Regions from separate parts of the Modestobacter sp. SYSU DS0875 genome, predicted to be linked through region 2. Evidence: riboswitches for the same ligand, from Rfam matches in the RefSeq annotation. Region 2 holds a riboswitch; the other holds the start of a gene.
What was found. A riboswitch is a leader RNA that binds a small molecule or an ion and turns the genes downstream of it on or off. The one in region 2 is predicted to bind cyclic di-AMP.
Positions count from the first base shown of each region.

Region 1: it holds a riboswitch for cyclic di-AMP, as region 2 does, so the genes downstream of both, ACI79Y_RS10140 (NlpC/P60 family protein) here and ACI79Y_RS00960 (C40 family peptidase) in region 2, are expected to answer to the same signal.

Region 1 is NZ_JBJHAH010000013.1:71,858-76,078, forward strand. Features, by position in the region: gene ACI79Y_RS10130 (phytoene desaturase family protein) at 1-1,256, opposite strand, end outside; gene ACI79Y_RS10135 (GNAT family N-acetyltransferase) at 1,253-1,711, opposite strand; cyclic di-AMP (ydaO/yuaA leader) riboswitch at 2,149-2,318, shown strand; gene ACI79Y_RS10140 (NlpC/P60 family protein) at 2,334-3,464, shown strand; gene ACI79Y_RS10145 (DUF3817 domain-containing protein) at 3,647-3,994, shown strand; gene ACI79Y_RS10150 (serine hydrolase domain-containing protein) at 4,004-4,221, shown strand, end outside.
Region 2 is NZ_JBJHAH010000001.1:223,568-227,788, reverse strand. Features, by position in the region: gene ACI79Y_RS00965 (DUF222 domain-containing protein) at 1-1,087, opposite strand, end outside; cyclic di-AMP (ydaO/yuaA leader) riboswitch at 1,609-1,744, shown strand; gene ACI79Y_RS00960 (C40 family peptidase) at 1,762-2,295, shown strand; gene ACI79Y_RS00955 (DUF2267 domain-containing protein) at 2,353-2,739, opposite strand; gene ACI79Y_RS00950 (enolase C-terminal domain-like protein) at 2,811-3,917, opposite strand; gene ACI79Y_RS00945 (hypothetical protein) at 3,914-4,183, opposite strand; gene ACI79Y_RS00940 (FAD-binding and (Fe-S)-binding domain-containing protein) at 4,211-4,221, opposite strand, start outside.

The DNA.
Region 1 (4,221 bases), on a different contig from region 2:
TCGAGCTGCGCGACGACCCGGCGCACCGCCTCCTCGCGGGTGCCCACCGGGTCGGCCGCGTAGAGCTCGGCCGGGGTGTGCAGCCCGAAGAGGGTCAGCGTGTGCAGCCCGGTCGCACCGGTGATCGACGGGTCGGTCAGCGAGTGGCAGTACACCTCGAACGGGACGACGTCGGGCAGCCGGCCGGCGGCGGCGTGGCCGTACGCGGCGTCGATGGCCGACGCGGACTCGTCGACGTGCACCGTGCCGCTGAACACCCGGTGCGGGTCGTCCCCGGAGCGCAGCCCGGGCAGCCGCCGCAGCACCATGTTGACCTTGAGCTGCGAGCCCGAGGGCCGAGGTGCGGCCGGCGCGCCGAGCAGCTCGTCGAGCACGGCCGGCGCGGCGCCGCTCACCACGTGCCCGGCGTCGGCTGCGTGCGCCGTCCCGTCGTCGTCGGTCCAGTGCACCGTCACCCCGTCGGCGCGGGCCTCGATCGCGGTGGCGGTGGCCCGGGTGACCAGCCGGGCGCCCGCCGCGCGGGCGGCGGTGGCGATCGCGCCGCTCACGGCGCCCATGCCGCCCACCGGCACCCGCCACCGGCCGGTGCCGTTGCCGACCAGGTGGTAGAGGAAGCAGCGCCCGGCCAGCCCGTCGGCGGCGTGCACGTCGGCGAAGGTGCCGATCAGGCCGTCGGTGAGGGCGATGCCGCGCACGTCGTCGTCGGACAGGTGGTCGGCGACGACGTCGGCCAGCGGCCGCTCGCGCAGGTCGTGCCAGAGGCCCGGGTCGCGCAGCCGGCCGGCGAGCTCCGCCTCGCTGGGCAGCGGCTCGGTGAGCGTGGGCGCCAGGTCCGCGGCCAGCGTGGCCAGCCGGCCGTAGAACCGCTGCCAGCCGGCCAGCTCGGCGTCCCCGCCGGTGAGCGCGCGGAAGGACGCCGCCGTCGCCGGCCCCTCGTCCCGCTCGACCAGCAGCCCGCGGTGCCGGCCGTCGCGGCGCAGCGGCGTCCAGGACGCGACCGCCCGGTCCCGCAGGTCCAGCGGCAGGCCCAGGTCGGTGACGATCCGGTCGGGCAGCAGGCTGACCAGGTAGGAGTACGCCGAGAGCCGGACGTCGACGCCGGGGAACACCTGCTGGCTGACGGCGGCGCCGCCGAGCACGTCCCGCTGCTCCAGCACCAGCACCGACCACCCGGCGCGCGCCAGGTAGGCGGCGGCGACCAGCCCGTTGTGCCCGCCCCCGACGACGACCGCGTCGTAGCGGGCCGCGGTGCTCACGCCAGCTCCCGGGCGAAGAACACCGCGTGCGGGTCGCCGGCGCCGACGTAGTGCCCGAACGCCTCGACCGGCCGGTAGCCCGTCGACCGGTACAGCGCGATCGCCTCCGGCTGCCGGACGCCGGTCTCCAGTCGCACCGTGGTCCACCCGCGGGCCACCGCCTCGGCCTCCAGCCCGGCGAGCAGCAGCCTGGACACCCCTCGCCCACGGGCGCCGGGGACGACGTACATCCGCTTGATCTCAGCCTCGCCCGGTCCCAGCGGGCGCAGCGCGCCGCAGCCGATCGGGGTGCCGTCGTCGTCGCGGGCGAGCAGCACCACCGCGACGTCGGCGGCGGACGGCGGCACCCCGGGTTCGCCGGCGCCGTCGTAGCGGGCGCGCAGCTCGACCTGCTGGGCGGCGGTCAGCGCGACGACGTCCGGGTCGTCCCAGGGAGCGGTGGCGAGGGTCGGCACCGGGTCATCCTGGCGCGCCGTGATCCGGGCCCCTCTAGCAGGTGCCCGGGCCAGGGCCGGCGAACGCCGCGCCGGGGGAGCGCTCAGTCCCTGATGCGGTGGTGGCGCAGGGGTGCGGAGTCGTTGGCGCAGCGTGACGGAAGGGGGCCGGCGGGGTCCGCGGCGGCGCGGACGGCGCCGCGCGGCCGCACCGTCCGGCGCCGGACCTGGGTGCCCAGTTCAGACCGCGTGTCGACGTCCCGGGCGCGGACGAGCGCGGGGCCGTGTACGTCGGCGGTCCGCAATCCCGGCGCGCCGATCACGCTCGGTGAGCGTGTTGCAGCACACGCACGGAGTTTCTCAACAAAATCGCAAAGAGCCTTTGTCACGAGCCCATAACGCCCTTACGGTGGTCGACGGTCCGGACGGGCACCTCAGCCACCTCTCGGTGGCGACCGACCAGACCGCCGCCGAACTCCGCGGCCCGTGCACTCCGGCGGGCCAGGGGACCGGGGACCCACCGCAGCACTGGGGTGAAGCACTGCGCGGCCCAGCCGGGCCGCACGTGCCGGGTGTCTTCCCATCCGAACCCGTCAGCTAACTCGGTAGGCGGCACGTTGGAAGAAAGGACCACCCGCCGAAGATGGCGAGTTCGCTCAACCCTGCCCGTCGCGGGTCCACTCCCCGCCGGGCCGTCGTCACCTTCTTCGCCGCCGGTGCCCTCGTGGCCACCACCCTGCTGGCCCCCGCGCCCGCCGCGGCCGAACCCACCACCTCCGCGGAGGCGGCCACCCTGGTCGCCGAGCGCGCGCACGAACTCGAGGTCGTCACCGAGCAGTTCAACGACGCCCGCGTCGAACTCGAGACCAAGCAGGCCGAGGTCGACGACGCCGCCGCCCGGGTCGAGGCTGCCGAGGCCGCCCTGGCCGGCGCCCGTGACCGGGTCCGGGAGGTCGCCCGCAGCGCCTACACCGGCGACCAGCTGAGCACCCTGCAGGCGATGCTCACCAGCGAGTCCGCCGACGAGCTGATGGACCGCGTCGGCACGCTGGGCTCCATCGCCGACCACAACAACGGGATCCTGGGCGAGGCCGTCGCGGCCGACGAGCAGGCCACCGAGGCCCAGGCGGCGGCCGAGGCCGCCGCCACCGAGGCGCAGGCCCAGCTGGACCGGGTCGAGCAGCAGCGCACCGACCTGAACAAGCAGATCGCCGAGTACCAGGCGATGTACGAGCGGCTCTCCGCCGCGGAGCAGGCCGCCTCCCGGGCCGAGGCCGAGCGGCAGCACGCCGCCGAGGCCGCGGCGGCCGACCAGGCCGCCGGCTCCGGTTCCGGTTCCGGTTCGGGTGGGGGTGGCAACGCCGCCCGCGCCGCAGCCCCGGCCGCGCAGGCCCCGTCCGCCCCGGTCGTCGCCTCCAGCGGTGCCGCGGCGACCGCGGTCAGCACCGCCATGGCCCAGCAGGGCAAGCCCTACGTCTGGGCCGCCGCCGGCCCGGGGTCGTTCGACTGCTCCGGTCTGGTGCAGTACGCCTACGCCGCCGCCGGCATCTCCGTGCCGCACTCCAGCCGGGCCCAGGCGACGATGGGGCGCGCGGTCTCCCGCGGCGAGCTGCAGCCGGGTGACGTCATCGCCTTCTACTCGCCCGTCAGCCACGTCGGCATCTACATCGGCAACGGCCAGATGGTGCACGCCCCGACCTCGGGCGACGTCGTCAAGGTCGCCAGCATCGACGTGATGGGCAGCATCACCGCGATGCGGCGGATCGCCGGCTGACGCCAGCGCTCCAGCACGAACACCGGTGCCCCGGTCGCCTCGCGGCGGCCGGGGCACCGGTGTCCCTGCGCCCTGCAACGGCCCCCTCCCGGGTCCCGCCCTGAGCCTGCGAGGGGTGGGGAGGAGGGGGGCCTTCATCACATCCGGGAGACCGGGGCGCCGGTGGTTCGTTGTCCCCGGTCGTGGCTGCCCGACTGCTCGCCCCCGCTCCCGTCGCCCGCACGTTCCGCGTCGTCGCCGTCGCCGAGGCGGTGTCCTGGGTGCTGCTGCTCGCCGGGATGTTCGTCAAGTACGTGCCGGAGACCTCCGAGGTCGGCGTCCAGGTGTTCGGCCCGGTGCACGGTGCGGTCTTCATCGCCTACGTCGCGGTGACGCTCGTCGCCTGGCGGGTGCTCGGCTGGTCCCTCGGCACCACCATCCTCGCGCTGGCCGCCTCGGTGCCGCCGCTGGTCACCCTCTGGTTCGAGCACTGGGCCCGCCGCACCGGGCGGCTGCCGGTGGGGGAGACCGCAGCCGTCCGGGCTGGTTAGCCTCCCGGCATGGCCGAGCCCGTGCTGCCCTCCACCGCCCGCACCCTGCTGGCCCGCACCGCCCGCGTGCAGCGCGACGGGCGGGCGCCCAGCCTGGTCGCCGGCGTCGTCCGGGACGGCGGGCTCGCCTGGTCGGCCGGGCGCGGGGACGTCACCGACCCGCACACCGACGTCCAGTACCGGCTCGGCTCGATCAGCAAGACGGTCACCGCCCTGGTGGTGATGCG
Region 2 (4,221 bases):
GGTGCCGTTCGCACAGCAGTGCGGAGTTGCTCAACGACGTCTCACCACCGTGCAGCCAGTGGATCAGGTGGTGGACGTCGCACCACCAGGTCGGGGCGCCGCAGCCGGTGAACACGCAGCCCTTGTCCCGCCGTTCGACGGCCCGCCGTAGTCCGGGGGTGACCACCCGGTGGTCCCGACCCAGGTCCAACGGGGTTCCGTCGGGGCCCATCACAATCCGGGAGATGCTCCCGTCGCAGGCCAGGTAGCGGGCGCGGGCGGCGGAGATCGTCGCCCCGAACCCCGTCTGCGTAGCCCCCGGGCCGGTCGCGTCCTCGACGAGGTCGTCCAGGTCGATTCCGACCACCACGTGCGGCTTCACCGTCCGCAACGTCGGCAGGTTCCCCGAGGCGAGTTGGTTGTCGCAGAGCTGCACGAGTGCGTCGGCGTTCTGCTGGGCGCGGGTCCGCTCGTCACCCTTGGGGCGGTTGGCCTGCACGATCGACTCGATCGCGGCTTGCACCTTCTCCCCACCCACCGCATCCAGGTCGAACCGACCGGTGACGCTGCCGTCAGCGTGCTTGGCGATCGACAGCCGCCGCCCTTCGGTCGGGTCCGGCTCCGGCCCGTCCGGGTCGAGCGCTTCTTCGAAGGCCCGCACCGCCGCACCGAGCGAGGCGTGCGGCGCCTCCCGCGCCACATCCGCCCACGCCTGATCGAACGCACCCAGGTCGATCCCCTGCTCCGCGGCCTGCTCCCGCTCCCGCTCCCCCACCGCAGACGCCACGACGTCGACCTGGGCGGCGGTGATCGCCCCGTCCGCGAACCCTCCGGCCATCGCGGGGTAGTGCTCCAGCGCCCGCCCGGCCCGCACCACCCGTGACGCCTCCGCCGCCGACAACCGCGCGTGCCCGATCAGCCACGACCGCATCGACGCCAACCCGTCCCGCTCGGCCGCCTGCGCGAGCTCACAGGCGCGCACCGTGCGGGCCAGCTCCGCCGCCGCCCGGTTCTGCAGCTGCACCAGCTCGCCCACCCGGTCCAGCAGCTCACCATCGCCGAACGCGTGCAGGTCCTCGGCCGCTAATGCGTCCAGCGCGGCCGACAACGGCGACCCGAACAACCCCTCCAAATCATCGGCGGGCAACTCCGCGACCACGTTCGGCGCAGGGGCGTCCAGCGTCAGTACGTCGCTCACGACACCCCCTTCGCCATTCGAATCTATGTTCGAACACTAGCGCAGTCAGCGCCTCATCTCCACCCGAACCCGCAGGTCAGACGCCTGTCCACAGGTCAGACAACCCCCCTTGACGGTAGCGGCCCGACCGCTCACGACCGAGCCATCTCCCGAGGGTCGGGCCGTTCGTCAGCTGGTTAGGTTCTGAACACGACGCGTTGTCACGCGCCGCCCCTTCATCAGTTCGCAACTTCCCGAGAAACGCCGGGGCCGGCCTCACGTTTGCCACGGTCACGACGGCGAGTCGCAGTCCGAGACCGTCCGGATCCGGCCGACGACGGCGGCTGCGGACCACCAGATCGCCACCTAGCGTCGTCGCGGCCGACCGGGTCCGACCGTCACCGCACCTGGTGACACCCGGACGGCACCGCCGAACCGGACGTCGGCTGCGCACGCTGCAGCCGCCGCCTGGACCGGGGACCCACCGCAGTTCCGGGGTGAAGCGCGGCCGCACGCACGTGTGGCCGCGCCGGGCGAGTTCCCCGCCCGAACCCGTCAGCTAACTCGGTAGGCGGTTGAGGAGAACAAGGAGAACTCGTCGTTCCATGACGACCCTGCGCACCACCTCTGCTCGTCGTTCCACCCGCTCGGCCAAGGGCGCGCTGATCGCGTTGCTCACCGGCGCCGGCGTGGTGCTCACCCCGCTCGCCGCCCAGGCCAACGCCGGGGGCGCCGCCCCGCCGGCCACGGCTCCGATCGCCGCGCCGGTCGCGGCGACGGCCGCACCGACCTCCGCCGCCCAGGTGGTCATCGACACCGCGATGGCCCAGCTCGGCAAGCCCTACGTGTGGGCCGGGGCCGGTCCGAACGTCTACGACTGCTCGGGCCTCACCCAGTTCGCCTTCCGGGCGGCCGGCGTCGACCTGCCGCACTCGTCGCGGATGCAGTCCACCATGGGCGTGCACGTCGACCGGGCGCACCTGCAGCCCGGTGACCTGGTCTTCTACTACTCCCCCGTCGGGCACGTGGGCATCTACCTGGGCGACGGGCTGATGGTGCACGCGCCGACCAGCGGTGACGTCGTCCGCGTCGCCAGCATCGACATGTGGGGCTACAACACCGCGCGTCGGCTGGTCTGAGTTCCTCCCCTCCGGGTCGCCGGCGTCGCTCCGGCGACCCGGAGGGGCAGCCGGTCGTCAGTGGTGCGCGTTCTCGGTGTGCGTGAGGTCGCCGTAGTCGTCGGGGAGCTGGTCGAGCACGTGCAGGTACTCGGAGCCCACCGCTTCGCGGAGCCCGGCGGTGACCGCACGCGCGTGCTGCCGCGCCTGCTCCGGGGTGCAGCCCTGCCCCTCGAGTTCGGCGACGCGGCCGTAGAACTCGGTCAGGCCGAAGCGCTCGACCGACCCGTCGGTGGGCATCGCCGAGGCGAGCTCGGGCGGCAGCTGGGCGGCCAGGTCCTTCGCCTCGGTCGACAACCGCTGCCCGAGCACGGTCAGGGTGGCCCGGACGGCCTGCTCGGCGTGCTCGTGATCGGGGATCCGAGCCGACTGCTGCACCGCGGACACGAACTCGTGCGTCTTCATCTCGTCCTCCCGTCTGTCGTTCCTGCTGGTCCGGAGCGCGCTCGTCGTGCGTCCGGTGTCGGGTCCGGCGGTCAGCCGACCCGGAGGTCGTCGAGCTCACCGGCGCGCAGGGTCAGCCCCAGGCCGGGTGCGTCCGCGGCCGGGCGGACCCGGCCCGCCATCGGGTCGGGCACCCCGTCGAACAGCCGGTGCTCGAACCGGGCGTGGTCGTGGAACCACTCCAGGTGGCGGAGGTTGGGTGTGGCCAGGGCGAGGTGGGCGTGCAGGGTGGGCACGCAGTGCGCGGACACCTCCAGCGAGTGCCCGGCGGCCAGCGCGCTGGCCCGGAGCCACTCGGTGACCCCGCCGCAGCGGCTGGCGTCGACCTGCAGGCAGTCGACGGCCCCGGCGCCGCACAGCCCGGCGAAGTCGGCCAGGCGGGCGCCGTACTCGCCGGCCGCGACGTCGCAGTCCAGGTCCTCCCGGACCAGCCGGAGACCGGCGAGGTCGTCGGAGGACACCGGTTCCTCGAACCAGACCACCCCGAGGTCGTCGAGCTCCCGGCCGACCCGGACCGCCTGCTTGGCGGTGTAACCACCGTTCGCGTCGACGAGCAGGGCGACGTCGTCCCCCACGACCTCGCGGGTCAGCCGGGTGCGGTGCAGGTCCCGGTCGACCGCGGTGCCCCACGACTCCCCGATCTTGATCTTCACCTGGTCGTGCCCCTGCGCCAGCCACCCGTCCAACTGGTCCCGGGTGACCCCGTCGTCGTAGCTGGTGAACCCGCCGCTGGCGTACACCGCGGCGTCCTCGCGCACCGCCCCGAGCAGGCCGGTGAGGGGGACGTCCAGCACCCGGGCCTTCAGGTCCCACAGCGCGGTGTCGACCGCCGAGATGCCCATCGCGACCAGGCCGGGCACCCCGGCGTTGCGCGCCGCCCGCGCCATGGCGTGCGTCGCCGCCGGTGGGTCGAGCGCGCGGTGGCCGACCGCGACCTCCGCCAGCAGGCCGCGGACGACCTGGGCCACGGTGGCGTCGGCGTACGTCCACCCCACCCCGGTGCGCCCGGCGCCGTGCGCCTGGACGACGACGGCGGTGGTGGCGTCCCAGCTCAGCGTGCCGTCCGCCTCGGGATGGTCGGTTGGCAGCCGGTAGGCGGCGACGTCGAGCGCCTCCACCCGCGCCTCGAGCCCGATCACCACGGCACCAGCCCGACGACCAGCCAGACGATCGCGACCACCAGCACGACCCAGAGGACGTCGGCGAGCAGCCCCCAGCTGCGTTCCTCCACCAGCGTGGGGTCCTCCGCCGGGTCGACCGCCGGGTCCGCGCTCGTGGCGCCGGACGGGCGGCCCCGGTAGTAGGAGGGGTAGGGCGCCCCCCACCCCCGGTAGCCCCAGCCGTAGGCGAGCGGGACCAGGAACAGCAGGACCACGAACAGGAACCAGAGCCAGAGCCAGAGCACGAGAGCACTCCTCTCTCTCGGTGGTCGTCAGGACGAGA